Regions from separate parts of the Cellulomonas sp. ATA003 genome, predicted to be linked through region 1. Evidence: predicted binding sites of a transcription regulator. Region 1 holds the regulator's gene; each other region holds the start of a gene.
What was found. Region 1 encodes LexA, which represses DNA repair genes until DNA is damaged. Its sites were predicted from a motif close to TCGAACANNTGTTCGA; they were not measured.
Positions count from the first base shown of each region.

Region 2: the regulator LexA is predicted to act here: its motif matches at 6,385-6,400, upstream of REH70_RS06105 (DUF222 domain-containing protein).
Region 3: the regulator LexA is predicted to act here: its motif matches at 4,117-4,132, upstream of REH70_RS06925 (DUF222 domain-containing protein).
Region 4: the regulator LexA is predicted to act here: its motif matches at 5,653-5,668, upstream of REH70_RS14880 (DUF222 domain-containing protein).

Region 1 is NZ_CP133990.1:2,838,499-2,846,124, reverse strand. Features, by position in the region: partial or broken gene REH70_RS14225 (ATP-dependent DNA helicase) at 90-2,338, shown strand; partial or broken gene REH70_RS14220 (L-lactate dehydrogenase) at 2,511-3,406, shown strand; gene REH70_RS14215 (hypothetical protein) at 3,467-3,784, opposite strand; gene lexA (transcriptional repressor LexA) at 3,889-4,596, opposite strand; gene REH70_RS14205 (LysM peptidoglycan-binding domain-containing protein) at 4,956-5,213, shown strand; gene nrdR (transcriptional regulator NrdR) at 5,419-6,012, shown strand; gene REH70_RS14195 (AMP-binding protein) at 6,020-7,626, opposite strand, start outside.
Region 2 is NZ_CP133990.1:1,219,763-1,227,388, forward strand. Features, by position in the region: gene REH70_RS06085 (hypothetical protein) at 208-1,410, shown strand; gene valS (valine--tRNA ligase) at 1,569-4,292, opposite strand; partial or broken gene REH70_RS06095 (TIGR03557 family F420-dependent LLM class oxidoreductase) at 4,509-5,512, shown strand; gene REH70_RS06100 (coenzyme F420-0:L-glutamate ligase) at 5,509-6,306, shown strand; gene REH70_RS06105 (DUF222 domain-containing protein) at 6,419-7,626, shown strand, end outside.
Region 3 is NZ_CP133990.1:1,406,437-1,414,062, forward strand. Features, by position in the region: partial or broken gene REH70_RS06900 (beta-glucosidase) at 1-874, shown strand, start outside; partial or broken gene REH70_RS06905 (glycoside hydrolase family 43 protein) at 871-1,692, shown strand; gene REH70_RS06910 (hypothetical protein) at 2,103-2,483, shown strand; gene REH70_RS06915 (gfo/Idh/MocA family oxidoreductase) at 2,662-3,567, shown strand; gene REH70_RS06920 (hypothetical protein) at 3,612-3,863, shown strand; gene REH70_RS06925 (DUF222 domain-containing protein) at 4,367-5,938, shown strand; gene REH70_RS06930 (endo-1,4-beta-xylanase) at 6,636-7,626, opposite strand, start outside.
Region 4 is NZ_CP133990.1:2,975,052-2,982,677, forward strand. Features, by position in the region: gene rho (transcription termination factor Rho) at 1-33, opposite strand, end outside; gene REH70_RS14860 (hypothetical protein) at 279-746, opposite strand; partial or broken gene REH70_RS14865 (hypothetical protein) at 853-942, opposite strand; partial or broken gene thrC (threonine synthase) at 1,469-2,331, opposite strand; gene REH70_RS14875 (homoserine dehydrogenase) at 2,331-3,656, opposite strand; gene REH70_RS14880 (DUF222 domain-containing protein) at 3,892-5,634, opposite strand; gene lysA (diaminopimelate decarboxylase) at 5,881-7,260, opposite strand; gene argS (arginine--tRNA ligase) at 7,308-7,626, opposite strand, start outside.

The DNA.
Region 1 (7,626 bases):
GCCGAGGCACCGGCGCGCTCGCCGGTGCCACCGGTGGTGGACCGTCAGCCGGGTGGCACCGGGGCGGCGACTACGCTGTCCCGGTGCCCGTGACCTCCTCGACGGCCGCCTCGGCGGCCTCGCCCGGCACCGGCGACCGCGGTGACACCGGCGCCGCCGTCGGCGTCGCACCCGACGGCGCGGACGGCCCGCACCGCTCGCCGGCGGACGAGGTCGACGCGCTCCTCGACGTCGCGGTCGGGCGGCTCGGGGGTGCCCGGCGCGACGGGCAGCACGCCATGGCCCGCGCCGTCGCCGAGGCCATCGACCGCGGGGAGCACCTGCTCGTCCAGGCCGGCACCGGCACCGGCAAGTCGCTCGGCTACCTCGTCCCGGCGGTGCGGCACGCGGTCCGGGAGGACGAGCGTGTCGTGGTGTCCACGGCGACGCTCGCCCTGCAACGCCAGGTCGTGACTCGCGACCTCCCGCTGGTCGCGGACGCGATCGCCCCCGAGCTGCCCCGGGCGCCGCAGATCGCGCTGCTCAAGGGCTGGCACAACTACCTGTGCGTGCACAAGGCGACCGGCGGCTACCCGACCGACGACAGCGCGACGCTCTTCGCGCTGCCGGTGGACGCGCGCGCCGAGCACGCCGGCGCCGCCGACCACCCTGCGGCCGACGGGGACGGGGAGCGGGTCGGTGACCTCGGCGCGCAGGTGCTACGGCTGCGCGCGTGGGCGGACGAGACCGGCACCGGCGACCGTGACGACCTCGTCCCCGGTGTGAGCGACCGGGCCTGGCGGCAGGTGTCCGTCACGTCCCTGGAGTGCGTCGGTCCCCGGTGCCCGATGATCGCCGACTGCTTCCCGAACCGGGCGCGCAACCTGGCCAAGGAGGCGGACGTCGTCGTGACGAACCACGCGATGCTCGGCATCGCGGCGTCCGGCGCCCAGAACGTGCTCCCCGAGCACGACGTGCTCGTCGTCGACGAGGCCCACGAGCTCACCGACCGGGTCACGGCGCAGGCCACCGTGGAGCTGTCGGTGGCGAGCGTGGAGCACGCCGCGCGCCTCGCGCGGCGGCACGGCGGCGTCCCGACCACCGACCTCGACGCGGCGAGCGTCGCGCTCGGCGCGGTGCTCGCCGAGCTGCCGGAGGGCCGGTTCCGCGACGGGCTGCCGCCCGACGCCGTGGGTGCCGTCGCCGCGGTACGGGACGCGGCACGCGGCCTGGTCAGCGTCCTGAAGCCCGAGGGGACCCCGCCCAGGCGGCCGCCGAGGGCGGGCTGAAGATGGCGGCGTCGGCGGTGCTGGCGCTGTTCGAGATCGCCGACCGGATGGCCGGAGACCCCGACCGGCCGCAGCACGACGTGCTGTGGTGCTCGCGTGGCGACGACGCCGGTGGTGGATGGCGCGGTGGCGGCATGTCGAAGCTCCACGCGGCACCGCTGTCCGTCAACGGCCTCATCCGCACCCACCTGCTCGCGGGCCGGTCCGGGGTGCTCACCTCCGCCACCCTCGCGCTCGGCGGGTCGTTCGTCCCGCTCGCGCGCGCGCTCGGGCTGGAGGGCGGGGCCCGGACCGGCGAGGCGTCGACGGTCGTGCCGGAGCGGCCGGAGGCGGGCGGCAGGCGGCCGGAGGCGGGCGGCAGGCGGCCGGAGGAGGGCGGCAGTCGACCGGAGCCGGACAGCGAGCGCGCGTGGCGGGCGGTCGACGTCGGCAGCCCGTTCGACTACGCACGCCAGGGGATCCTCTACATCGCGTCGCGGCTGCCCGCACCGGGGCGTGAGCCCACGACGGACGCCCAGCTCGACGAGATCGCCGCCCTCGTGACCGCGGCGGGCGGGCGCACGCTCGGGCTGTTCTCCTCGCGCCGTGCCGCGACCGCGGCAGCCGAGGCGATGCGCGAGCGGCTCGACGTCCCCGTGCTGGTCCAGGGGGACGACCAGCTGCCGACGCTCGTGCGCCGCTTCGCCGAGGACCCCGCCACCTGCCTGTTCGGCACGCTGTCGCTGTGGCAGGGCGTCGACGTCCCCGGGCCGTCCTGCCGGCTCGTGCTCATCGACCGGATCCCGTTCCCGCGCCCGGACGACCCGGTCCGGTCGGCGCGGTCCGAGGCCGTGGTCGCCGCCGGCGGCAACGGCTTCATGCAGGTCGCCGCGACCCACGCCGCCCTGCTGCTCGCGCAGGGGGCCGGGCGGCTCATCCGCAGCACGGAGGACCGCGGCGTGGTCGCCGTGCTCGACCCGCGCCTCGCGACCGCGCGGTACGGCGAGTTCCTGTCCCGGTCGCTGCCGAGCTTCTGGCGCACTACCGACCGCGCCCGGGTGGTCGCTGCGCTCGAGCGGTTGTCCGCCTAGCCTGGACGCGCGCTCTCGTGCGCCGGCACACCCGCGCCGGCGTGTGCCGACCACCCCCGGAGGACCCGTGACCGACACCTCGTCCCAGCCGCACCCCGCCGACTCCCCGCTCGCCCCCGCGCGCCGGACGACGAAGGTGGCGGTGGTCGGTGCGGGTGCTGTCGGTGCGACCATGGCGTACGCGGCGCTCATGCGCGGTGCGGCCCGGACGGTGGCGCTCTACGACATCAACGCCGCCAAGGTCGAGGCGGAGGCCCTCGACCTGGGGCATGGCATCCAGTTCATGCCGATGGCCGAGGTGATCGGCTCGGACGACATCGCGGTGTGCGCTGACGCCGACGTGGTCATGGTGACCGCCGGCGCGAAGCAGAAGCCGGGTCAGACCCGCATCGACCTGGCCGAGAACACCATCTCGCTGGTCAAGACGATGCTGCCGGCCCTGGTCGAGGTCGCGCCGCACGCCATCTTCGTCATGGTCACCAACCCGGTCGACATCGTCACCTACGCCGCCGGCAAGATCTCCGGGTTGCCGCGCGAGCAGCTGTTCGGGTCCGGGACCGTGCTCGACTCGTCGCGGCTGCGGTACCTCATCGCCCACCACACCGGCGTCGCGGTGCAGAACGTCCACGCGTACATCGCGGGCGAGCACGGTGACACCGAGTTCCCGCTGTGGACGTCGGCCACGATCGGTGGGGTGCCGCTGCTGGACTGGCGCGGGTCGCGCAGCGCGGGACCGCTCACCCCGAGGTGCGCGAGTCCATGACGCGCGAGGTCATCGACTCGGCCTACCGGATCATCGAGGGCAAGGGCGCGACGAACTACGCCATCGCGCTCGCCGGGTCCCGGATCATCGAGGCGGTGCTCAAGGACGAGCGGCGGGTGCTGCCCGTGTCGAGCCTGCTCGAGGGCTACCACGGCGTCAGCGACATCTGCCTGTCCGTGCCGACCGTCGTCGGTCGCCGCGGCGCGGAGCGTCAGCTCGAGGTCCCCATGTCCGACGACGAGCTCGCCAGCCTGCGGCACTCGGCCGAGGCCCTGCAGGCGGTCGCGCGGCGCTTCGGGCTCTGAGCCCGCTGCCGGGCGGACGAGGCTCGGCAGGGACGTGCCCTCGCCGGCCTCGCCGGCGCCTCAGGACCGGTCGGGACGCGCATCGGCCGTCCGGGCCGGGGGCCGCTTGACGGCACCCGGCACGTCCTCGTCCGTCCCGTCGCCCGACGGTCGACGGTCGACGGTCGACGGTGCCCGGCCGTCCGTGTCGGCGAAGGTGCCGGTGCCGGCGTCGGTGCGGGTGGCGGTGTGGGTACCGGTGTCGGCCTCGGGGTCCGGAGCGGCCGGGTCGGGCTCGTCCGGGGCGACCGGCTCGTCCGGGGACGCCGCCGACGCCCCACCGGCTCGGCGCAGCGCGTCGAGCGCGCGGGGTCCGGGATCGCGCAGTGGTCCGGGCATGAGGTCCCTCCTGTCGTCGGCGACCCAGCGTGCCGCCGGCGCCCTCGTCCCGCACCCGGCGGCGGCGCCGCGCCGCCAGGGCGACCGGCCCCGTCGGCCTGCGGTCACAGGCTCCGCAGCACGCTCACCACGCGCCCGAGGACCTGCGCCTGGTCGCCGGGGATCGGCGCGTAGGCCGCGTTGTGCGGCATCAGCCACACGTGGCCGTCGGTGCGCTTGAAGGTCTTGACGGTCGCCTCCCCGTCGATCATCGCCGCGACGACCTCGCCGTTCTCCGCGACCGGCTGCCGACGAACGACGACCCAGTCCCCGTCGCAGATGGCGGCGTCGACCATCGAGTCGCCCGCGACCTTGAGCAGGAACAGGTCGCCGTCCCCGACCAGCTGGCGGGGGAGCGGGAACACGTCCTCGATCACCTGGTCGGCGAGGATCGGACCACCGGCCGCGATCCGACCGACGACGGGCACGTACGACGGTGCCGGGGCGGAGTCCTGCGAGGCGAGGCTCTCCTCGCCGTAGGGCTGCGGTGCCGGCTGCCCCTGCCACGCCGAGATCGAACGCGAGTCGTCCGGCTGCACGACCTCGATGGCGCGCGGCCGGTTGGGGTCCCGACGGAGGTAGCCCTTGCGCTCGAGCGCGGTGAGCTGGTGTTTGACGCTCGAGGGGCTGGTCAGCCCGACCACCTCCCCGATCTCGCGCATGCTCGGCGGGTACCCGCGCTGCTCGACCGAGGACCGGATGGTGTCCAGCACCAGCCGCTGGCGCGGCGTGAGGCCGTCGCCGCCCGTCCCGCCGTCGGGCAGGACGTGCACGGAGGCGAGGTCCTGGGCGTCCGCCGTGGGGCCGTCCGGGCCGGGTGTCGTGCCGTCGTCTGCCACCGAAGTCCTCCTCGTCACCGAGCCCCCGACCGTGCGCCCGGTCGGCGTGTGGGTGGCTCGTGGTGCGCTGTCCGCGTGCTCGCAAGCCTAGGAGCGCCGAGGCCGGGTTTCAAACACCTGTTCGATCGTGTCTCGACGTGTCGGGCGAAGCGTGCTAGACATTCGTACAGACGTTCGACGAACAGACGTTCGGCCCGGACCGACGGAGGGAGCAGGACGATGAGCGCAGCAACGATGACACCCACGACGACCGGCGGGGCGAGCTCCACCTGACACCGCGCGGTCGCCGCGCGGTGCGGACGGTCGCGGTCCTGCTCGCAGCGGGCGCGGTGTTCACCGGTGGGCGTGCCGTCGCCGACGCCCCGGCCTCGCCCGTCGCGGTCGACACCTACACCGTGGGCAGCGGCGAGACGCTGTGGTCGATCGCCTCCGGCTTCACGGCTCCGGGTGAGGACGTGCGGGAGACGGTCGACGACCTGGTGACCCTGAACAACCGTGCGTCCAGCGGTCTGGTCGCCGGCGAGCAGATCCTGGTGCCGGCCGGGGACTGACCCGCGCGCGGAGCGCGGGCCGGCCGGATCGCCGGGCCACGACGGGCGCGTGTGGTCGGCGCCGTGGTCCGGGCGCACCTTGCAGGCCCGGGAGGGCGCCGCCTAGGTTGGGCGGCAGTTGTCATAGGTGTCAGCGGCCGCAGCCACCACATGCCAGACCAATCGGATCGGGGTGCCCGGCCGCTCCGAGGGGCCGGAGGCCGCTGTGCACTGCCCGTTCTGCCGTCACGCCGACTCGCGGGTCGTCGACTCCCGGACCTCCGACGACGGGTCGTCCATCCGCCGGCGTCGGCAGTGCCCGCAGTGCAGTCGCCGGTTCACCACCGTGGAGACCGCGAGCCTGTCGGTCGTCAAGCGGTCCGGCGCCACCGAGCCCTTCAGCCGCGAGAAGATCGTCAACGGCGTGCGCAAGGCGTGCCAGGGGCGTCCGGTGTCCGAGGACGACCTCGCCCTGCTCGCCCAGCGGGTCGAGGAGATGATCCGCAGCACCGGCAGTGCCGAGCTGGACGCGTACGAGATCGGGCTGACGATCCTCGGTCCGCTGCGCGACCTGGACGAGGTCGCCTACCTGCGCTTCGCGAGCGTCTACCAGGCGTTCGACTCGCTGGACGACTTCGAGGCGGCCATCACCGTGCTCCGCGCCGAGCACGAGGCGTCCGCCGTCGACGCCGGCTCGCCGTTGTCCGACGCGGGCTCCGGCGACCCCGTGACCGACGACGCAGGCTCCGCCCACGGGGCGTCGGACGCCACCGCCGGCACGACCGGCAGCGGCTCGCCGGCGACCGAGCCCGCCCGCTGAGCGGACGTCAGCTCGCGGTCCGGCCGGCCTCGGTCGGGTCGCCCGGGGCCTGGCCGAGCAGCCGCTCGCGGACCACTCGGCGCAGCACCTTGCCGATGGGGGACCGGGGCAGCTCGGCGACGACGTCGACGCGCCGGGGGACCGCGTAGCGCGCGAGGCGCTGCTCGCACCACGCGCGGACGGCAGCCAGGTCCGGGGCGCCGGCGCCGGGGGCGAGCACCACGGCGGCCGCGACCGTCTCGCCGAGCTCACCGCCGGGCAGGCCCACCACGGCGGCGTCCGCGACGCCGGGCATCGCCCGCAGGTGGTCCTCGACCTGCGACGGGTACACCTTGAAGCCGCCGGTGATGATCATCTCCTTGGAGCGGTCGACGAGGGTCGCCGACCCGGCGTCGTCGACCACGACGATGTCCCCCGTGCGCAGCCACCCGCCCGGCAGCAGCGATCCGGCGGTCTCCTCCGGACGGTTCCAGTAGCCGGCGAAGACCTGCGGGCCGGCGACGAGCAGCTCGCCACGCTCGCCCGGCTCGACGTCGCAGGTCGGGTCGTCCACGTCCACGACGCGGATGCGGGTGCTGGGGAACGGCAGGCCCAGCGTCCCCGGCCGGCGGTCGGGCGAGCACGGGTTGCCGAGCGCCACCGGCGAGGTCTCCGTCATGCCGTACCCCTCGATGAGCAGGCCGCCGGTGAGCGCCTCCCAGCGCGCGGCGGTCGACGCGGGCACGGGCATCGCCCCGGCGAACGCGACCCGCACCGACGTGAGGTCGGCGCCGGTCGTCTCGGCGACGGTCGCGATGCGGTCGAACATCGGCGCCACCCCGGGCAGGAAGGTCGCCGGGCGGCGCGCCTGCGCGGCGACGACCGCCTCCGGGTCGAACTTCGGGAAGGCGACCAGCGTCGCACCGATGCGGGTCGCGAACGTCAGGCACAGGGTCAGACCGAAGGCGTGGAAGAACGGCAGGATCCCGAAGACGGTCTCCTCGCCGTCGCGCAGACCCGCCCACGCCGCGCCCTGCAGCGCGTTGGCGACCAGGTTGCGGTGCGTGAGCACCGCGGCCTTCGGGGTCCCCGTCGTCCCCCCGGTGTACTGCAGGAGCGCGGTGTCGCCGGAGCGAGGCCGCGCGACGTCGTCGGGCACGGGGGCGGCCTGCCGCACGAGCGTGTGCCAGTCCGGGCAGCCTGCCGGGACCGGCGCCTGCAGCTGGGCGCGCGTGGCGCGTGCCCGGGCGACGGGCAGGCGCAGGGCGAGCCGCTTGAGCGGTGGCAGGTCGCGGGCGAGGTCGACGGCGACCACCGTGCGGACGGCGGTCCGTGACCGGATGCGTGCCACCTCGCCCGCGGTGCGCTGCCAGCAGATCGCGACGACCGCACCGGAGTCGGCGAGCTGGTGCGCGAGCTCCTCCGCGGTGTACGTCGGGTTGTGCTCGACCACGACGGCGCCCAGGCGCAGGACCGCGTAGAACGCGACGACGTGCGCGGTGCAGTTGGGCAGCGCGATCGCGACCCGGTCGCCCGCGCGCACCCCGAGGCCGGCCAGGGCGCCGGCGGCGCGGTCGACCTCGCGGGCGAGCTCGCCGTACGTGGTGGTGCGTCCCTGGAAGTCGACGGCGACCC
Region 2 (7,626 bases), 1.6 Mb from region 1:
CGGCCCGGCCGCGGGACGCCGCGCGCGGTCGCCCCGGGGCCCCGGCCGCGAGGCGGGTCCCGGCGCCAGAGCACCCGCGCCGGGTCCCGCGCTCTGAGCCCGGGGTGGCGCCACTCGTCCGGGTGGTCGAAGGTGGGAGGGGTCAGCACCCCTCCGGTGTGCCGCACCGGACGGGTCTCGCTCCGTGCTCCTTTGGAGGCGCTGCCCATGAAGCTCGACTGGCTCAAGCCGCTGCTCAACCGGACCGGACCGTTCACCACGGTCTACATCGACTCCACCCGCTCGGATCCCTCGGGCGAGACGGAGGTGCTCGACCGGTGGAAGGGGCTGCGCCGCGACCTGGAGCGGCAGGGTGCGCCCGCCCGAGTGCTGGAGGACATCGAGGACGTCGTCGGCCGCCCCACGCGGGTCGCCGGGCCGCACGGCCGGGTGCTCATCGCGGATGCGGAAGGCGTGCGGGTGGACCGCGTGCTCGCCGACCCGCCGGACCGCAACGCCGCCACCTACGGGCCGGTGCCGGCGCTGCTGGAGGCGGCCCGGGCCGCGGACGAGGCGGTTACGTACCTTCTCGTCGAGACCGACCGGCAGGGCGCTGACCTGCACTGGAGCGACAGCACCGGCCGGCTCGAGGCCGGGGACCACGAGGTCGTCCAGGGTGACCACGACGTCCTGCGCAAGGTGCGCTCGGGCGACGGCTTGCGGCACGACCGCGAGCAGAACCGCGCCGAGGACTCCTGGGAGCGCAACGCCGAGATCGTCGCGGCCGACATCGACCGGCAGGTCGTCGAGCGGTGCCCTGAGCTCATCATCCTCACCGGCGACGTCCGCGAGGTCCCGCTGCTGCACGAGAAGCTCGGGCAGCGCGCCAAGGAGCTCGTCATCGAGGTCCCGGGCGGCTCCCGCGCCCAGGGCATCAAGCAGGACGTCTTCCAGGAGCGGGTGAACGCGACGCTCGAGGCGTTCCGCGCCCGTCGTCGGGAGGGCGTCCTGGACCACTTCCGCCAGGAGCAGGGCCGCGGGGGAGCGGCGGTCACCCAGCTCGACGACGTCGTCGACGTGCTGCGCCGTGGTCAGGTGCTCGACCTCGTCATGCACGAGTCGGTCACGACGGCCGCCTCACCGCTCGCCGACCGGATGGCGTGGGTCGGTCCCGACCCGCTGCAGATCGCCCTCACCCGGGGCGAGCTCGTCGCGATGGGGGTCGACGAGGGCGCCCGCGAGCTGCGGGCGGACATCGCGCTCGTGCGGGCCGCCCTGGGGCAGGACGCCGGGCTCACCTTCGCCGTGGACGGCAGCGTCGACCTCATCGACGGGATCGGGGCGATCCTGCGGTGGACGGACTCCTCGACGCCGAGCGAGTCCCTGCAGAGCCAGTCCCGGGACACCGAGCGACTGCGCGACGTGGGCTGACGAGACGGGCCGCCGCCCGACGGCGTCCCTGCTCGGCCCGCGCCGTACGGCGCACTCACGTGAGGGCCCGACCGCTGCGGCGGTCGGGCCCTCACGTCATGGTCCGGTGCCCATGTCCTGGTGTCCGTGGCCCGGCGTGGGTGTGGACCGGCTCGTCGTCAGGCCCTGACGCGCGCCTCGGCCTCGCCGAGCTCGACCTCGCGCACGACGGTCAGCGCGGTGACGTCCGCCGCGCCGTCCCCGGCCCCCGGCGTCGCGGCCACGACGTCCAGGTCGCCGGTCACCCGGCCCGCGGCGCGCACGTCACCGACGACCGAGCCGACGGCGTCGACCGCGGTCGCGGGGACCGCGAGGACCGCGCGCAGGATCGGCGTGCGCATGGAGACCTTCGCCTCCGACTTCACCTTCCGCAGTGCGGCCAGCGCCGCACCGGCGACCCCGAGCAGACCGGGGTCGGCGTCGCCGGCGGCCTGGCGCAGCGGGGCCGGGTCCGGCCAGGCGGCGCGGTGCACCGAGCCCTCGCGCCACCACGACCAGACCTCCTCGGTCGCGAAGGGCAGCACGGGGGCGAACAGCCGCAGCATGGTGTCCAGGGCCAGGCCCAGCGCGGCCCGGGCGGACGCCGTCGCTTCGCTCACCTCGGCCGCGCCGCCGCCGTAGGCGCGGTCCTTGACCAGCTCGAGGTAGTCGTCGCAGAACGTCCAGAAGTACGTCTCGGTGAGCTCGAGGGCGCGCGTGTGGTCGTACGCCTCGTACGCCTCGGTGGCCCTCACGACGACGTCGGCCAGCCCGGCGAGCATCGCGCGGTCCAGCGGGTCCGTCACCAGGGACGGGTCCAGCGCCACGTCCGCGCCCTCGCCGCCGAAGGTGAGCGCGAACTTGCTTGCGTTGAGCACCTTGATCGCCAGGCGGCGGCCGATCTTCATCTGGCCGACCTCGAAGGCCGCGTCCGTCCCGAGCCGCGCCGACGCGGCCCAGTAGCGCACCGCGTCGGAGCCGTGCTCCTCGAGCAGGCCTCGCGGGGTGACCACGTTGCCCTTGGACTTCGACATCTTCTTGCGGTCGGGATCGAGGATCCAGCCGCTGATCGCCGCGTTCGCCCACGGCAGCGACCCGTGCTCGAGGTGCGAGCGGACCACCGTGGAGAACAGCCAGGTGCGGATGATGTCCTGCCCCTGCGGGCGCAGGTCCATGGGGAACACGCGCTCGAACAGGTCCGGGTCTGAGCGCCAGCCGCCGGCGATCTGCGGGGTCAGCGAGCTCGTCGCCCAGGTGTCCATGACGTCCGGGTCTCCGACGAAGCCGCCGGCCTGCCCGCGCTGCTCGGCCGTGTAGCCGTCCGGGACGTCGCTCGACGGGTCGACCGGGAGCGCGCTCTCGGCCGGCACGATCGGGTGGTCGTGGTCCGGTTCGCCGTCGTCGCCGACCGGGTACCAGACCGGGAAAGGGACGCCGAAGAAGCGCTGGCGCGAGATGAGCCAGTCACCGTTCAGGCCGCCGACCCAGTTCTCGTACCGGACCCGCATGAAGTCGGGGTGGAACGCGAGCTCGGTGCCGCGCGCGAGCAGCTCGGTGCGCAGCTCACGGCCCGGCGCGGGGCGCCCGCCGTTGCGGATGTACCACTGGCGCGACGTGACGATCTCGAGCGGCTTGTCGCCCTTCTCGAAGAAGTTGGCCTTGCGCTGGGTGGCGACGGGCTCGCCGTCCAGGTCGCCGCTAGCACGCAGCGCCTCCACGACCTTGGTGCGGGCGGTGAACGTCGTCGTGCCCGCGAGCTCGGACCAGAGCGCCTCCGCCTCCGGGGCCGCGCCGGCGTCGGCGGCGAGCCACGCCGGGGTGTCCCGCACCAGGCGGCCGTCGCGTCCGATGACCGAGCGCGTGGGCAGCTGCAGCTCGCGCCACCACTGCACGTCGGTCAGGTCGCCGAAGGTGCAGCACATCGCGATGCCGGCGCCCTTGTCGGGCTCGGCGGCGGGGTGCGCGAGCACCGGGATCTCGACGCCGAACAGCGGCGAGCGGACCGTGGTGCCGAACAGGTGCTGGTACCGCTCGTCGTCGGGGTGCGCGATGAGCGCGACCACGGCCGGGAGCAGCTCGGGGCGCGTCGTCTCGATGTGGACGGGGCCGGCGGCGGCGTGGAAGGCGACGCGGTGGAAGGCGCCCGGGTAGTCGCGCGCCTCGAGCTCGGCCTGCGCGACGGCCGTCTGGAACGTCACGTCCCACAGGCCCGGGGCCTCGGCCTGGTACGCCTCGCCGCGGGCGAGGTTGCGCAGGAACGCCTGCTGGGCGACGGCGCGGGCCTCGGCGGAGATGGTCTGGTAGTGGTGCTGCCAGTCGACGGACAGGCCCAGGTAGCGCCACAGGGACTCGAACTCGCGCTCGTCCTCGACCGTCAGGCGCTCGCAGAGCTCGATGAAGTTGCGGCGCGAGATCGGCCGCTGATCGGCGGCCTTGGTGCTCTTGCCCTCGCCGCCCACCTGGGGCGGGGTGAAGTCGGGGTCGTACGGCAGCGACGGGTCGCAGCGCACGCCGAAGTAGTTCTGCACGCGGCGCTCGGTGGGCAGGCCGTTGTCGTCCCAGCCCATCGGGTAGAACACCTCGCGCCCGGACATGCGGCGGTAGCGCGCGACGACGTCGGTGTGCGTGTAGGAGAACACGTGCCCCACGTGCAGCGAGCCCGAGACGGTCGGCGGCGGGGTGTCGATGGAGTACACGTCGGAGCGTGCGGCGGTGCGGTCGAACGCGTACGTCCCGCCGTCCGTCCAGGCCCGGTCCCAGCGGTCCTCCAGGCCGTCCAGGGAGACCTTGTCCGGGACCCGCCCGACGCTCGCCGACGGCGCGGGTGCGGGGACGGGGGACTCGGTCGGCTGCAGGTCGCTCATGGTCACGATCCTCCCAGATGGGCGACGGTGGGCCGGTCGGTGTCCGGCGGTGCCCTGCCGGCACGCCCACGCCCGCCGTGCGGGGCACGACGTCGTCGTCGGTCGTCCGGGCGGGCCCGCGCGGGCGGGACTACGCTCGCCGGGGCGTCCAGCGGGATGCCCGCACGCAGGGACGACGACGGCGCCACGACGGCGCGACGAGGGGACGGGACGCACATGGCGCAGGGTCTGACGATCGGGTACGCGGCGGCGCTGGAGCAGTTCCACCCCACCGACATCGTCGATCTCTCCGAGCTCGCCGAGTCCCATGGGTTCTCCGGCGTCATGGCGGCGGACCACTTCCAGCCGTGGGTGCCCGCCCAGGGGAGAGCGCCTTCGTCTGGAACGTGCTGTCGGCGCTCGGGCAGCGCACGCGCGGCGACCTGGGCCCGGGCGTGACCGCCCCGACGTTCCGGTGGCATCCCGCGATGGTGGCGCAGGCCTCGGCGACCCTGGCCGCGATGTACCCCGGCCGGCACTGGCTCGGCCTGGGGTCGGGGGAGGCGCTCAACGAGCACATCGTCGCCGGCTACTGGCCCGAGGCGCCCGAGCGGATCAACCGCATGTTCGAGGCCATCGAGATCATCACCAAGCTGTTCAACGCCTCTCTCGCGGGCAAGGACGTCAAGCACTCCGGGCAGTTCTACAAGCTCGAGTCGACCCGCCTGTGGACGATGCCCGAGGTCGCACCGGAGATCCTCGTCGCGACCGCCGGCCCGGTGACCGCCAAGCGCGCCGGGCGCCACGCCGACGGCCTCATCACGGTCGGCGCCCCGCTGGAGAAGATCTCCGGGCTGTTCGGCAAGTTCGCCGAGGGCGCCCGCGACGCCGGCAAGGACCCCGACACGATGCCGAAGGTGCTCCAGGTGCACCTGTCCTGGGCCGAGACCGACGAGGCCGCGCTGGCGAACGCGATGCAGCAGTGGCCCAACGGCGGCATGAAGTTCCCGAAGGGCGACATCCGCTCCCCGTTCGACTTCGAGCAGATGTCCAAGCTCGTGCGCCCCGAGGACTTCGCCGGCCGCATGGTCATCTCGGCCGACCCTGACGTGCACCGCGCCGAGCTGCAGAAGTACGTCGACCTCGGCTTCGACCGCATCTACCTGCACAACGTCGGCCGCAACCAGCGCGAGTGGATCGAGACGTTCGGCCGCGACGTCCTGCCGAAGCTGGTGCGGTGAGCGCAGGCTTCTGCGTCACCGCACCCGACGGGCTGCCCGAGGTCGTGCCGGGCGACGACCTCGTCGAGCTGCTCGCGGGTGCGCTCGCGCGCCTCGACCTGCCCGCGGGGCCGCCGGCGCTCGTGAGCGGTGACGTCGTCGTGGTGACGAGCAAGATCGTCTCCAAGGCGGAGGGGCGTGTGGTCACGGCGGCCGACCGGGAGCAGGCGATCACCGACGAGACCGTGCGTGTGGTGGCGACCCGCGAGCACCCCGGTGGGGTGACCCGCATCGTGGAGAACCGCCTCGGGCTCGTCATGGCCGCGGCCGGCGTGGACTCGAGCAACACCCCCGAGGGCACCGTGCTGCTGCTGCCGGTCGACCCGGACGCCTCCGCACGCGCGCTGCGGGCCGGGCTGGCTGCGCGGCTCGGTGTGCGGGTCGGGGTGGTCATCACCGACACCGCGGGCCGGCCGTGGCGTCAGGGGCAGACGGACCTCGCGATCGGGGCTGCGGGCGTCACGGTGCTCGACGACCTGCGGGGGCAGACCGACACCCACGGACGGCGCATGGACGTAACGGTCGCCGCCGTGGCCGACGAGATCGCCGCCGCGGCCGAGCTGGTCAAGGGCAAGACGTCGGGGCGTCCGGTGGCCGTCGTGCGTGGGCTGACGCACCTCGTGACGGCCGAGGACGGTCCGGGGGCGCGGAGCCTCGTGCGGACCGGGCCGGAGGACATGTTCGCGCTCGGCACGGCGGAGGCGTACGCGCAGGGGTGGCGGGACGCATCGGACGGAGTGACGTCACGGCGGTGACCTGACTGACGTCGGGCGCTGCTCCGTTCTCCACAGTTCGCTCGCCGCCCTCTGGTTGTCGGGGGTTCCCGGTAGGATTCGAACAGGCGTTCGAAGCGGGGAGGTGGCGGCGATGACGACGGACACCACGCCCGCCGAGCGCCCGCTCGTCGCCGCCGTGCCGGCCGCCGCTCTTGGTGACGGTCCGGCCGACCCGGGTGGCTCCGCAGTCGTGCCCGGCCGTTCTGTCGCCCCCGGTGGCGTTGCCGTCGCTGACACGGCTGGCGCTGCCGGCTCAGCGTCTGCGACGCCGGCGCTCGCCTCGGGGCGGTCCTTGGTGTCGGTGATGACGGCGTTGACTGGGCAGGTCGCCGGCGCGGCGGGGTGGACGGGCGGGGACCGGTCGGTGTTGTTGGCGGATCTGGACCGGGTGATCGACGGTCTGAGCGTCGTGCGGGCCGGGGTGCTGGTGGCGGATCGGGATGCGGGGGCGTGGCGGGGTGCCGGGGACCGGTCGTACGAGGCGGCGCGGGGGCGGGTCTCGGGGACGGGTGTGCGGGCGGCGGGTGGGCAGGTGCGGCAGGCCGAGCAGCTGGACGCCGCCCCGGCGGCCGCGGCGGCGGTGACCGCGGGGCTGATCACGATCGGGCACGCCGCGGTGCTGGGGAAGGTCGCCGCGACCGGTACGCCGGTGCAGCGCCAGGCGCTGGCGGACCCGGCGGTGCAGGAGGCGCTGGTCGAGGTGGCGCAGCGGCAGGACGCCGCGACGTTCCAGATCACCGTGGACCGGTGGGCCGCGACCGTGGACCCGGACGGGTTGGAACGTGACCACCAGGCGCGGCGGGCCGAGCGGTACCTGCACGTGACCCACGCCACGACCGGGACGTACCTCAAAGGGCGTCTGGACACGATCGCCGGGCACCGGCTCGCATTGGCGTTAGAGGCGCTGACCCCGCGCCCGGCGCAGGACGACGACCGTGACCCGGGCGAGCGCCGCGCGGACGCCCTGACCGAGATGGCGGGGCGGGTCCTGGCGTCGGCGGACACCAAGCCCGGTGGGCATGTGCCGGCGCAGATCACGATGGTCATGACCCCCGAGACGTGGGCGGCAGCACGGGCTGAACGCGACCGGCGACGACGCGCACCACAGCCCGCCACCACGGGCGCGGGCGCGGGCACCGGCGTGGGCGCAGACACGTTCGCCGGCACGGCCACGGGCACCGGCACCGGCACAGGCACCGACAGGGGCACAGGCGCGGGCACCGGTGGTGCCGGCACTGGCACGGGCACCGTGGAAACCGGCGATGCGCCCTCGGGTGCGGGGGCTTCCGCCGGCGACTC
Region 3 (7,626 bases), 1.4 Mb from region 1:
GGGTGCAGCGCGAGCTGGTCGAGGCCGTCCTGGCCACCGGGACGCCGGTCGTCATGGTGCTGCTCACGGGTCGGCCGTACGCGGTCGACTGGGCGCTGGACGGCGACGTGCGTCCGGGTGCGGTCCTGCAGGCGTTCTTCCCGGGCGAGGAGGGGGGACGGCGATCGCGGGCGTCCTCTCCGGTCGGGTGAACCCGTCCGGTCGGCTTCCGGTGTCGCTGCCGCGGGCCGCGGGCGCGCAGCCGTACACGTACCTGCACCCCATCCTCGGGGGCCCGTCCGACGTGACGTCGACGGACTCGACGCCGCTGCGGCCGTTCGGGTTCGGCCTGTCCTACAGCGAGTTCGCCTACGGCGAGCCGCAGGTCGACGCGGAGGTCACCGCCGGGGGCACGTTCGCGGCGTCCGTGACCGTGACGAACACGGGCCTGGTGGCCGGTACCGACGTCGTGCAGCTGTACGGCCGGGACCTGCACGGCTCGGTCGCGCGGCCGGTGGTGCAGCTCCTCGGCTACGAGCGGGTCGCGCTCGGGCCCGGCGAGTCCGCCAGGATCGACTTCGCCGTCCCGACGCAGCGGTTCGCGTTCTCCGACCGCACCATGACCCGCGTCGTCGAGCCCGGCGACGTCGAGGTGTGGGTCGGCTCGCACTCCTCGGCGTCCGCCGCCGCCGCTGCCGAGGAGGCGACGGGCGGGGCGATCCGCAACGAGCGGGTGGCCCGGCGACGCGAGATCCCGGGGACCGCGACGGCGCGCTCGGTGGTGTCGGTGTCCGGTGACGTCCACCGCGTCACGCTCGCCGACCCGCGCCGGGTGACGGCCGAGGTCGTGATGCACGGGGCTGCAGTGGAGGACGCCGAGGTCGGCGCACGATGAGCACGGCCACCAACCCGATCCTGCCGGGGTGCTACCCGGACCCGTCGATCTGCCGGGTGGGGGAGGACTACTACCTCGTCTCCTCGACGTTCGAGTACTTCCCCGGGCTGCCGATCCACCGCAGCCGCGACCTGGTCAGCTGGGAGCCGATCGGGCACGCGATCGACCGGCCGGACCAGCTCGACTTCGACGGGCTGTGGTCCTCCAGCGGGCTGTTCGCCCCGACGATCCGGTACCACGACGGGCTGTTCTGGATCATCTGCACCCTCGTGGACCAGCGGGACGGCCAGCGCGGCGGCAACTTCTACGTGACCGCGACCGACCCGGCCGGGCCGTGGTCCGACCCGGTGTGGATCGACGAGTCCGGGATCGACCCATCGCTGTTCTTCGACGACGACGGCCGCATCTGGGTCCACGGCACCCGGCTGGCCGTCGACCCGCTGTGGCACGACCAGACCGAGGTGTGGATCCGCGAGCTCGACCCGGTCGCCGGCCGGCTGGTCGGGGACGAGCACGTCGTCTGGCACGGCGCGCTCGAGAACGCCGTGTGGGCCGAGGGGCCGCACCTGTACCGGGTCGACGGCACGTACTACCTCCTCGCCGCGGAGGCCGGGACCGAATTCCACCACGCCATCTCGGTCGCGCGGGCCGACGCCGTCACCGGCCCGTACGTCGGCCACAAGGGCAACCCGGTCCTCACCCACCGCCACCTCGGGCGCGGGACGGACGTCGTCGGGGTCGGCCACGCCGACCTGGTCCAGGCGGTCGACGGCTCCTGGTGGGCCGTGCTGCTCGCCATGCGGCCCTACGGCGGGTACCACTACAACCTCGGCCGCGAGACGTTCCTCGTCCCGCTGGTGTGGGAGGACGGGTGGCCGGTGTTCGCGCCGGGGGTCGGACGCGTCCCGATGCGGGTCGAGGTGCCGTTCGCGGCCGACCCGCACCTGGGCGTCACCCAGGGGTCGGCGTCCGGGGTGGTCCGGCCGGACGACGTCCGGTGGACGTCGTTGCGTGGTCCGGCGCGGGACTTCGCGACCCCGGACGGCGACGGCTGGCGGCTCCGGCTCACGCCCACGAGCCTGGCCGAGCCCGCGGCGTCGGCCTTCCTCGGCGTGCGCCAGCAGCACGTCGACGTCGACGTCCACGCCACCGTGCGCGCGGCGCTGGCCCCGGCTCCGCCGAGGAGGTGGGCGTCGTCGTGCGTCAGTCGGAGGCCGACCACGTGCGGATGTTCATCGCCCCGGCGGCCGCGGACGCGGGTGCGGACGCCGGTGCGACGTCCGGCCGACGGGTCGTCGCGGTCCACCGGCAGGGTGGTGTGGACCGGGTGCTCGGGGAGACGACCGTGTCCGCCGCGAAGTCCGAGCCGCTCGCCCTGACGGTCAGCGTGCGCGGGCAGGACTACGCGCTGCTCGTGCAGGAGCCGGGTGGCGCGCCGACGACCGTGGCGGTCGCCGACGGTCGCACGCTGGACACCGTGACCACCGGCGGCTTCCTCGGTCTGTGGTTCGGGGTGTACGGGACGTCCAACGGCCGGCCGACCTCGACCGTCGCGCACGTGGAGCGGTTCGAGTACGTCCCGCGGGGCGTGGAGCGAGCACGGGCATGAGCACCCCCACGACCTTCGGCGTCATCGGCACCGGCTGGCGCTCGGACTTCTTCCAGCGGGTCGCGCAGGCAGCGCCCGACCGGCTGCGGGTCGCCGGCGTCGTCAGCCGCAGCACCGACAAGGGGAGGCCGTCACCGCGCGGTGGGGCACCCCCGCCTACCGGAGCGCCGACGAGCTCGTGCGCGCGCAGCGCCCCGACTACGTCATCGCGTCGGTTTCGTGGCCGGCGATGCCCGGCGTGGTCCGTGAGCTCGTCGACGCCGGCGTTCCCGTCATGGCCGAGACGCCGCCCGCCCCGGACCTCGACGGACTGCGGTCCCTGTGGGCCGACGTCGGCGGGCGCGGCTCGGTCAGCGTCGCGGAGCAGTACATGCTCATGCCCGGCCACGCCGCGCGGCTCGCCGTCGTCCGCGACGGCGTCATCGGCACGCCGACGTCGGTCGAGGTCGCCTCGACGCACCTCTACCACGCGGTCTCGATGATCCGGACGTTCCTCGACGCCGGGCTCGACGACGCCGTCGTCAACGCCCGGCAGTTCAGCGCGCCGTTGCTCGACCCGCTGTCGCCGTCCGGCTGGGACGCGTCCGCGACCGAGCGCGAGCGGACGACGACGATCGCGACGATCGACCTCGGGCAGGGGCGGATGGGGCTGTACGACTTCGTCGACAACCAGTGGTGGAACCCCGTGCGGGCGCGCCGGCTGGTCGTCCGCGGGTCGGTGGGGGAAATCGTCGACGACACCGTGATCCGGCTCGTGGAGCCGACCGTGCCCGTCACCTCGCACCTGGAGTACCGCCGCACCGGGGTCGACATGAACCTCGAGGGGAACGACGTCGTCCACGTGTCGTTCGACGGCCGGGTCGTCTACCGCAACCCGTGGGTCGGGACGCGGCTGTCCGAGGACGACATCGCGGTGGCGAGCATCCTCGAGGCGCAGGGCGCCTTCGCCCGCGGCGAGGGTCCCAACCCGTACGGACTCGCCGAGGCGTGCCAGGACCACGCGATCGGCCTGGCGATCGGGGAGTCCGCCCGCTCGGGAGCCGACGTGCGGGTCGCGGGGGAGGCCTGGGCGACGCGCGGGTAGACGGGGGCCCGCCGCGACGACCTCCTGGGTGTCATCGTCGAGGCATGACGGCGACCTCGCGCATCCCCGGCGTCGAACGCGGCACCGGGCGGTCGTGGGACGACGGGCTGCGGTTCCTCGACTCCGTTGGCGCCGCGCACCTCGTTCACCGCGCCATCGCCCACCGGGTGCACGAGGAGCTGGACGGGACGGTCGCGTCGGCCTTCGTCGTCACGCACAGCGGACTGGCGACGGTCGAGGCGAGCGCCGCTGCCCGCGGACGGTGGGCGGCGGCGCTGGGACGGTTCCTCCGGTGACGGGTTGGCTCTCGGCGTCGCTGCGCTGACAGGGGGCGTGCGAGGGAGCCGTGGCGTGGACTCCGGCTCGCGATTGCTGCCCGGGGATGCTGCAGCGGACGCTGCTCGCTGCGCTTCAGCGCGTCGTGTGTGGCAGAACTCCTGGGTCGATGCATGACGTTCTCCGTGCGGTGGTCGACTGGCTGCTTCGCTGTCGGACGTCGTCCACAAGCGTCTTCTGAGCCCGCTGCGTGTGGGTGGTCGCCGGTAGACTTCGAACAGACGTTCGAAGTGAGGAGGTGGCGACGATGACGACGGACACCAGGCATGCTCGGCGCCTGCGTCGCGCTGCGACACCGGCCGTCGGTCTTGCCTGTGACCCGCTGGTCCTCACCGGTGCGGCACCGTCCGGCGAGGGTGGCTCCCACAGTCCCACCCCAGCCACGGGTGCCGGTGTCTCTGCCGGTGCCGCTCCGCCCGCCATCGCCGACGCCCGGACCTCGGTCACCGTTGCGACCTCGTCCGTGGACGCGCTCGCCTCGGTGCGTTCTCTTGTCTCGGCGATGGCGTCGCTGAGCGGGCAGGTCGCCGGTGCGGCCGTGTGGTCGGCCGCGGACCGGTCGGCGTTGCTGGCGGATGTGGATCGGGTGATCGACGGTCTGAGCGTCGTGCGGGCCGGGGTGCTGGTGGCGGACCGGGATGCCGGGGCGTGGCGTGGTGCGGGTGACCGGTCGTACGAGTCGGCGCGCGGGCGCGTCTCGGGTGTCGGTGCCCGGGCGGCGGGGGCGCAGGTGCGGCAGGCCGAGCAGCTCGACGCCGCCCCCGCCGCCACAGCAGCGGTCACCGAGGGGCGCATCACCGTGGGTCACGCGGCGGTGCTGGGGAAGGTCGCGGCGACCGGGACTCCGGTGCAGCGGGAGGCCCTGGCGGACCCGGCGGTCCAGGAGGCGCTGGTCCAGGTGGCCGAGCGGCAGGACGCCGGCACGTTCCAGATCACCGTGGACCGGTGGGCCGCCACGGTCGACCCGGACGGGTTGGAGCGCGACCATCAGGCTCGCCGGGCCGAGCGGTACCTGCACGTCACCCACGCCACGACCGGGACGTACCTCAAAGGACGGTTGGACACGATCGCCGGGCACCGGCTCGCGTTGGCGTTGGAGGCGCCGACCCCGCGCCCGGCGCAGGACGACGACCGTGACCCGGGCGAGCGCCGCGCCGACGCGCTGACCGAGATGGCGGGGCGGGTCCTGGCGTCGGTGGACACGAAGCCTGGTGGGCATGTGCCGGCGCAGATCACGATGATCATGACCCCCGAGACCTGGGCGGCAGCCCGGGCCGAACGCGACCGGCGCCGCCCCGCGGTTGAAAGCACCGGGCCTCAGGCGGGTGCAGGTGCCGTCAAGACGACGCGTGCCGGCACGCGGACAGCCACGGGCACCAGCACCGGCACGAGCACAGGCACGCCCACGGGCACGGCCACAGGCACGGCCACGGGCACCGCTACGGGAGCGGGCACGGTGGACCCCGGCGGCCGCAGTCCCGGCACGGCGGGCTCCGGCAGCGACTCGGCCATGGCATCGGCGACGACCGTGCCCGTGAGCTACCCGCCGGCGACCCTGGAAGACGGCACTCCCGTCCCGTTCTCCGAACTGGCTGCGGCGATGTGCGACTGCGACATCACCAGGGTCGTCATCGACGCCCACGGCGAGCTGCTCGACCTGGGTCGCACGCAGCGGTTGTTCACAGGGGCGCTGCGCAAGGCGATCATCGCCCGCGACAGGCAGTGCGGGTGGCCCTCGTGCCACGCACCGGCACGGTGGTGCGAGATCCACCACATCGCCTGGTGGGACCGCGACGACGGACCCACCTCCGCCGACAACGGCGTCCCCCTGTGCTCCTTCCACCACCACGAGACCCACCGACGCGACCTCGCCATCACCCGCGTGCCGACCGCGGCGGGAGCGAGCGCGGCACCGTCGCCGCCTGGCCATCCGCCGCGCGCCGGTGCCGCACCACCGGGATCACTCGCGCGAGCCACCTACGAGTTCCGGGACCGAGCCGGTCGACCTGTCGGGGCGACCACCGTCGCTGGCTGATCGAGTGTCGACACGGCGTCGGGGTGCGCCGCGGCGCTGGTGGACGGCGCCGGGTCGCGGGGCACGATCGGGACGCCGGTGGGCGGTGCCGGGTCACGAAACAGAACCGGTCCGTCGCTGGAGGGCGCCGGGTCACGGGACATACCGGTCCGTCGCCGGACAGCGCCGGGTCAAGGGACTGCGGCCCGCCGTCGCCGATCGGCCCCGCAGCCTAGGACGAGCCACGACCATGGCCGGCCGACACGGTGCCGCGGGGCGCCGCCCGCCCGCGGCCCACCGCACAGGCGAGCGAGAACCCGCTCGAGTGGGCGACCGACCCGTTCATGGGGCGCGCGTGCTGCGTTCGTCCTTGAGACGGGGAGAGGCGACGGGCGACGAACGTCCCGCTCGTACGACGCGGATCACTCGCATGAGCCAGGCCCGCACGAGCGGTCGATCCACGTGAGCCGGACCCGCATGAGCCGGACGATCCACATGAGCCGGACCCGTCCGAGCCGGACGATCCACATGAGCCGGACGAACCGGACGCGTGAACATAGTGGCGGCGGGGACGGTGAACCCGGGAAGGCGAGCTGGGGGCCCAAGTCCGAGGTGGGGGCAAGCCAAGGGCGGGTGCCGGCACCCGTTGAGGTGCCGGCACCCGCCCAGACCTGCCCCGGCCTACCGCGCCACCGAGGTGGGGCGGTAGGCCGAGTCGTCAGCGGCGGCCGGGGCCGCCCTTGACGGGAGGTGCCTTGCGGATGACGATCCGCTCCTCGTCGGTCAGGTCACCGGACCGTGCGATGAGGTAGTACGGCCCGTTGTCCGTGGTGCGGGCGGTGGGGAAGTTCGCCATCGCCGTGCCGTCGGCCGCCACGGTCACCTCACCGAGCGTGATCGTGGTGACGGGACGGGTGCCCCGGCGCGACTCGAGCACGACGTCGACCGTGGTGCCCGGACGGTAGCCGGTGATCTCGACCACGAGGTCGTCACCGGCCTGGATGACGCGCTCCGGCGTGGTCAGCGACGGGTCGATGACCGGCTCGGGCTCGGGCTCGGGCTCCGGCTCCGGCTCCGGCTCGGGCTCGGGCTCCGTGTCGGCTGCCTCGACGAGCTGGACGACGCCCCAGCGCTCCGAGGACTGGTAGCCCAGACCGGTCGGGTCCGCCCACGACTTCACCGAGGTGCGCACACCGGCGGTGGCGTCGTTGACCTGGAAGTCCAGGCCGTGGAAGGTGCCCAGCCCGCTGAGCTCGTCGCCGAGCTCGATGGCGGCCTCGACGACGTAGCCGCCGTCGACGACCGCGGTCGCGCTCTGCAGTCGACCCGCCTGGTACGCCTCGTCACCGGTGCCGAACGACACCACGTTCTCGACGTTGATCCGCAGCTGGCTGGTCTCGTACAGGAACGGGCCGTTCTTGAGGTTGCCCGTGTCGATGAAGATCTCGAGCGAGTCCTGCACCCACGGGTCGGACCCCGAGGTGTCGAGCTCGGCGTCCGCCACGGTGGCGAGCACGTAGAGCGTGCTGCCGTTCCACATCGTCCGGACCTCGGCCTCGGCGCCGTCGGCGGCGCCCTGGACGACCGTGTCGGTGGTGACCGACTCGGCCGCGGCCCAGGCGGCGTCGACCGTGCCGTCGACCACGGGAGCCTCGACCGCCTGGACGGCCTCGGTGTAGGACAGCTCCTCCACCAGGGTGAGCGCCCCG
Region 4 (7,626 bases), 140 kb from region 1:
GCCGCTCACGGTGGCGTCGATGGTGTCAGTCACGAAGGATCCTTCCCCCTCGTCGGCGGCCGGCTCTCTGGGGGGGCGGCCGCATGTCGACGTCCGGCGCCAGACGGCCGGACGTTGCCTCAGCCCACTGCCGACGGCGTACGACGACGTCAGGTGATGTGGGGCTGATGAGCCTCCGGTCCGGCACGCTGCGGCCTGCGCAGCACATGAGAGCCGAGGTCCTGGGGGCTCTTCCACTCTAACACCGCGGCCCCCGCCGCCATGCCCGACGTGCACATTCACCCGTCCGGGGCGGCGCCTCTGCGCAGGACGCGCTCGACCGTCGCACCGTCCCGGTCGAGCCCGGGCACGAGGGTGTGCCAGCGACTCGTCGTACCGCTCAGCACGTCGCGCACCGCGTCGTCGGCGTCGGTCGCGCCGTCCCCCGCCGCCCTCGCCAGCACGAGCACCGTCGGCCCTGCTCCGGAGACGACCGCGGCGACCCCGCGCGCCCGCAGGGCTCCGACGAGGTCGAGGCTGTCGGGCATCGCCGGCGTGCGGTACGCCTGGTGCAGCCGGTCCTCCGTGGCTGCGAGCAGGAGGTCGGGGCGCTCGCCGAGCGCGTGGACGAGCAGGGCGGCGCGTCCGGCGGCGAACGCGGCGTCCCCGTGGGGGACCGTCGCCGGCAGCAGCCCGCGCGCGGTCGAGGTCGCGAGCCGTATCTCGGGGATCAGCACGACGGGCGCCAGGTCGGCGTGCGTGGGCACCCGCACAGCGCGGGCACCGGACGGCTCGCACCAGGCGACGGTCGCGCCCCCGCACCGCCGGAGCGGCGTTGTCAGGGTGGCCCTCGATGTCGGTCGCGAGGCGCAGGACGACGTCGTCGTCCAGCAGGGTGGGATCGGCGAGGAGGCCGCGGGCGGCGAGCAGCCCGGCGACGACGGCGCCCGCGGACGAGCCCATCCCGCGACCGTGCGGGATGCGGTTGGTGCACACGAGGTGCAGACCGGGCTGCGGCGCGCCGACGTGGTCGAGTGCGAGCCGCAGCGCGCGGACGACGAGGTGCGCCTCGCCGTCGGGCACCTCGCCCGCCCCCTCGCCGGTGACCTCCACGACGGTGCCGGGCTCGCCGAGGCGGCGGACCTCGACCTCGTCGTGCACCCCGAGCGCGAGCCCGAGCGCGTCGAAACCCGGACCGAGGTTCGCACTGGTCGCCGGGACGCGGACCCGGACGTGGTCGGCGCCGAGCGGGGTCACGGCGCCCGGCGTGCGGGCCACCACGGTCAGGAGAGCTCGAGCGCGTCGGCGATCGACACGACGTCGGCGCCCACCCGCACCGGGACGATCTCGTCGCCGTCGGCGGTACGCAGCGCCCACTGCGGGTCCTTGAGGCCGTGCCCCGTGACCGTGACGACGATGCGCGCGCCGGCCGGGACGCGCCCTGCTCGGCGAGCATGAGGATCCCCGCGACGCCGGCCGCCGACGCGGGCTCGACGAACACGCCGCACTCGCTGGACAGCACGCGGTGCGCGGCGAGGATCTGGTCGTCGGTGACGGACTCGATGAGACCGCCGGAGGTGTCGCGCGCCGCGGTGGCCTGCTCCCAGGACGCGGGGTTGCCGATCCGGATGGCGGTGGCGATGGTCTCGGGGTGCGTGACCGGGTGACCGGCGACGATGGGTGCGGCGCCGGCGGCCTGGAACCCCACATCGCCGGGGTCCGGGTGGCGGGGCCGTCGGCGGCGTACTCGGTGTAGCCCTTCCAGTACGCGGTGATGTTGCCCGCGTTGCCGACCGGGAGGACGTGGATGTCGGGGGCGTCCCCGAGCGCGTCGACGACCTCGAACGCGCCGGTCTTCTGGCCCTGGATGCGGTCGGGGTTGACCGAGTTCACCAGCTCGACGCCGTAGGCGTCGGCGAGCTTGCGCGCCGCGACGAGGCAGTCGTCGAAGTTGCCGTCCACCTGCAGCAGGCGTGCGCCGTGCGCGATCGCCTGGCTGAGCTTGCCCATCGCGATCTTGCCGTCCGGCACGAGGACCGCGCAGAGCATCCCGGCGGCGGTCGCGTACGCCGCGGCCGACGCCGAGGTGTTGCCGGTCGACGCGCAGACGACGACCTTCGCCCCGCGGGCGGCGGCTGCCGAGATCGCGGTCGTCATGCCGCGGTCCTTGAAGGACCCGGTCGGGTTCATGCCCTCGACCTTGAGGTGCACGTCGGCCCCGGTGCGCTCCGACAGCGCGCGCGCCGGGACGAGCGGCGTGCCGCCCTCCCCCAGCGTCACGACGGTCCGGGTCAGGTGCTCGGGCAGGCGGTCGGCGTACTCGGCGATCACGCCACGCCACTGGTGGGCCATCAGCTTCCTTCGACTCGCAGGACGGACCGGACGGACAGCACCGCGTCGAGCGTGCCGACGGCCTCGACCGTGGCGGCGAGCGCGGCGTCGGTGGCGGTGTGCGTGGTGATGACGAGGTGCGCCACCGGGTCGGCGACCTCGGCGGTCGCGGTCGCGGTCACGGCCGCGGGTGCCGCGGGCGCCTGCGACTGGCGAACGGCCTCGATGGACACGCCGTGGTCGGCCAGGGCGGCGGCGACCTGGGCGAGCACCCCCGGACGGTCGACGACGTCGACGCGCACCTGGTAACGCGTCATCGCGGCGGACGCCGGCAGCACGGGCAGGTCGGCGTAGCTGGACTCGACCGGTCCCCGTCCGCCGAGCACCCGATTGCGCGCGGCCGACACGACGTCACCGAGAACCGCGGACGCCGTCGGCGCCCCGCCCGCCCCGCGCCCGTAGAACATGAGCTCCCCCGCCGACTCCGCCTCGACGAACACGGCGTTGAACGCGCCGCGCACGCCCGCGAGCGGGTGGCTGACCGGCACGAGCGCGGGGTGCACACGCACCGAGACGCCGTCGTCGGTGCGCTCGGCGATCGCGAGCAGCTTGACGACGTGGCCGGTGCTCGCCGCCCAGGCGACGTCCTCGGCGGTCACGCCGGTGATGCCCTCGCGGTGCACGTCCTCGAGCGGGACCCGGATGTGGAAGGCGAGCGACGCGAGGATCGCGGCCTTGGCGGCGGCGTCGTACCCCTCGACGTCGGCGGTCGGGTCCGCCTCGGCGTACCCGAGCCCCTGCGCCTGCGCGACGGCCTCGGCGAACCCGAGGTGCTCGGTCGCCATCTGGTCCAGGACGTAGTTCGTCGTGCCGTTGACGATGCCGACGATGCGCTGCACCCGGTCCCCGGCGAGAGACTCGCGCACCGGCCGGACGATCGGGATGGCTCCGGCGACGGCGGCCTCGAAGTAGACGTCGACCCCGGCGGCGTCGGCCGCCGCGTACAGGCTCGGGCCGTCCGCGGCGAGCAGGGCCTTGTTGGCGGTGACCACGGAGGCGCCGGCCGCGATCGCGCGGAGCAGCAGCGCACGCGGCGGCTCGAGCCCGCCGATGACCTCCACGACGATGTCCGCCCGGTCGACGAGCGACTCGGCATCGGTCGTCAGGAGCGCGGGGTCGATTCCGTCCCGCGGCGCGTCGACGTCGCGGACGGCGATGCCCACGAGCTCGAGCGGGGCACCGACGCGGGCGGCGAGGTCGTCGGCCTGCTCGCGCAGCAGCCGGGCGACCTGGGTGCCGACCACGCCGCACCCGAGCAGTGCGATCCGCAGAGCGGGGGCTGGCACGGTGGTGAACCTCCAGGTCAAGGGTCCGGCGACGATCGGTCGGCGGCTAGGACGTCGGACGGTGGAACGGGCCGCCGGGCCATCCGTGGGGAACGTCCTCGGTGGTCGTCCACGGTGGTCGTCCTCGGACGTCCGCGGTGGACGTCCCGCGCCTGGGCGATCCTCCCGGCGCGGTCCACTCCCTCGGCCCGGCGTCTCACCATACGGGTGGTGGCCCGGGCAAGGCCGTCGCGACTCATGGCCCCCGGCCCACCGTCGGGGTCGGCGTCGGCGTCGGCGTCGGCGTGGGCGTCGGCGTCGTGGCTGGGGCCGGGGCCGGGGCCGGGGCCGGGGCCGGCGTCGGCGTCGGCGCGACGAGCCTCCCCGATCGTTCGCGGAACCCGTAGGTCGCCTGGTCCACGACGGTGCGCCTGTCCCGCCGTCGGTGCGGCACCTCCGCTGCGGCGCCCGGGGACACCGGATGCCGGGCGCCCGGTGGATCGGCATGTCGGGTGATCACGAGGTCGCGCCGATGCACCTCGTGGTGGTGGAAGCTGCACAGGAGAGCGCCGTTCGCGACACTGGTCAGCCCACCATCGCGTTCCCACCAGTCGATGTGGTGGATCTGGCACCACCGGGCGTGCATGTGGCAGCCGGGCCAGACGCACTCCTGGTCGCGGGCGATGACGGCCCGTCGCTGCTCGCCGCTGAAGAGACGTTGCGTGCGGCCCAGGTCGAGCGGGACGCCCTCAGCGTCGACGGCGATCCGGGTGATCGCGCAGTCGCACATCGCCACCGCCAGCTCGCTCGCGGGGACCGGCGTCCGGTCTTCCAGCGTCGCGGGAGGGTACCCGTCCGTCGCAGCCGGCCTCGCGGGCTCAGCGGCGCCGGACCCGACGATCCCCACGTCCGGCGCGAGGTGGGCCGCTCGGTCGTCCCGTACGGAACGGGTCGCCGCACCGCCCGGCGACGCAGGAGCGTCTCCCACGAGCGACGACCGGAGATCACCCGTACCGGCACGCTGCTTCAGGGCGCGACCGCGGTTCCGATGCGCACGGGCGGCGACCCACGTCTCCGCCGGCACGATCAGCGACACGTGCGGCGGGACGTGTGCCCCCGGCTTGGTGCTTGCGGACCGCAGGACCGACTCCGCCATCGCGTCGAGCGCGTCGGCGCACCGCTGCCCCGGGTCGCGGTCGTCGTCCGCCGCCGGGCGCGGGGTCAGAGCCTCCAGGGCGAGCCGCACGCGGTGGCCCGCCATGCGGTCGAGCCGGCCCTTGACGAACGTCCCGCGGGGCGTGTCACTCAGGTGCAGGAATCGCTCACGCCGCTGCGCCTGGTGGTCGGCCTCGAGCGCGTCGGGATCCACCGTGGCAGCCCAGCGGGACACGGTCGTCGCGAACGCGGCCGCGTCTGTCCCTCGGGCGAGGTCGAGCAGCTGCTCCTGACCTGCCGCGGAGGACACCGCGGCCTGCTGGGCCGGGGTGCCGGTCGCCGCGATCCTGGCGACCGCCGCGGCGTGCTCGAGCCCGATGCTCCCGTCCACGACCGCCGCGGTGACCTCGGGGACGGCGGCGAGCCCCTCGGCCTGCCGGACCTGGGCCGCTGCGGCCCGCACTCCCGCTCGCCCCGTCCGGCCGCGCCAGGCCTCGAACGACGGGTCACCGCTGCGCTGCCACTCCCCGGCGTCACGCTCGGCGACGAGGACGGCCGCCCGGGCCGCCGCGAGCACGTCCGCGGCCCGATCCAGCCGATGCAGCACCGCCCGGCGGTCGACCCCGGACCACGTCGAGGCACCGGCGACGACCGTGGCCATGCGGAGGGACGCGCTCAGGACCTCCTCCGACGCGGCGAGCGAGGGCTCGCGCCGCGACGGGCCGACGGCGACAGCGGCATTGAGGGCGGCACAGCGGCCGGGTTCATCCGACGCCGTCTCGGCACCCGAGGGACCGGGCGACGTCGGCTCGACGTGGGCGCCGCGCGACTCCGTGATGGTCACCCTGCCCACCTCCCGCCTTCGAACGCCTGTTCGAAGTCTATCCGGGGACCCACACGCAGGCCGAGCGCGGAGAAGTTGTGGACGACGGCGAACGCCGCCGTTCCCCGCGAGAAGACAGCGTCCAGGGCGGGCGGGGAGACAGCGCCAAGGGCGACGGAAGAGCAGCGCCCAGTGCGGCGGAAGAGCAGCACCCACGGCGACGGAAGAGCAACGCCTAGTGCGGCGGAGCACCCGCCGCCCCACTCCTCACCCCAGGTCGAGCGCCAGCAGGTCGTCCTCGGTCTCCCGCCGCACCAGCACGCGCACCGCGCCGTCGCGCACCGCGAGCACCGGCGGCCGCGGGACGTGGTTGTAGTTGGACGCCATCGAGCGCCCGTAGGCCCCGGTGACCGGGACCGCGAGGAGGTCCCCCGGCGCGACGTCCGCGGACAGGGCGACGTCGTGCACCACGATGTCGCCGCTCTCGCAGTGCTTGCCGACCACGCGGGCCCGCACCGTCTCCGGCGACGCGACGCGGGACGCGACCGTCGCGGTGTAGTGCGCGCCGTACAGCGCCGGACGCAGGTTGTCACTCATGCCGCCGTCGACCGCCACGTAGGTGCGCGTGAAGGGGCCGTCGTCGCCGTCGACCGTCACGGGCTTGACGGTGCCCACGGTGTAGAGCGTGAACGTCGTCGGCCCGACGATCGCCCGACCGGGCTCGATCGAGATGCGCGGCACCGGTGTGGAGAGCTCGGCGCACACCGCGCCGACCGTCGTGGCGAGCCGCCCGGCGACGTCGCCGGGGTCGATCGCGCTCTCGCCGGGCAGGTACGCGACGCCGTAGCCGCCCCCGAGGTCGACCTCGGGCGCCAGGTACCCCGTCGCGGCGTGCAGGTCCGCGCGCAGGCGCAGCAGCGTCCGGGCCGCCTCCTCGAATCCGGCCGCGTCGAGGATCTGCGACCCGATGTGGGAGTGGATGCCGAGCAGCTCCAGCTCGGGCCGCTCGAGGACCGCGCGCAGGGCCTCCATCGCCGGGCCGCCGGCGACGGAGAGCCCGAACTTCTGGTCCTCGTGCGCGGTCGAGATGTACTCGTGGCCCCCGGCGTGCACGCCGGTGGTCACGCGGACCATCACCGGCGCGCGCCGACCGGTGCGCGCGGCGGCGTCGGCGATCCGGTCCACCTCGCCCCGCGAGTCGACGATGAGCCGACCGACGCCGGCCGCGAGCGCCCGCTCGATCTCGGCGTCGGCCTTGTTGTTCCCGTGCAGGCCGATGTCCGCGCCGGGGACGCCGGCGCGCAGCGCGACGGCGAGCTCGCCGCCGGTCGAGGTGTCGACGCGCAGACCCTCCTCGTGCGCCCAGCGGGCGACGGCGACCGACAGGAACGCCTTGCCCGCGTAGTAGACGTCCACGCCGACCCCCAGCGGCGCGAACGCGGCGGTGAACGCCTCGCGATAGGTGCGGGCACGCGCCCGGAAGTCGGCCTCGTCGAGGACGTACGCGGGCGTGCCGTGCTCGCGGGCGAGGTCGCGGACGTCGACGCCGGCCGCAGTCAGGGCGCCGTCGGGCCCGCGCCGGACGCCGGACGCCCACACCTGCGGGTCGAGGTCGCCGGCCTGCCCCGGGGCGACGCCGTCGGGCACCGCGACCGCGACGCCCTCGGTGACGTCCTGCCGCCCGACGCCGGCGCTCACATGCGCTCCGGCGCGCTCACGCCCAGCAGGTCCAGGCCGTTGGCCAGCACCTGGCGCGTTGCGTCGTTGAGCCACAGGCGGGTGCGGTGCACGTCCGAGACCGCCTCGTCGCCGAACGGCGTCACCCGCCGCTGGTCGTACCACTTGTGGTAGGCCGAGGCGAGCTCCTCGAGGTACCGCGCGACCCGGTGCGGCTCCCGCAGCTCGGCGGCCTGCGCGATCACGCGGGGCAGCTCGGCGAGCGAGCCGAGCAGGACCGTCTCGCTCGGGTGGTCGAGCAGCGACGGGTCGAAGCCGTCCGCGCGGTGCACCCCG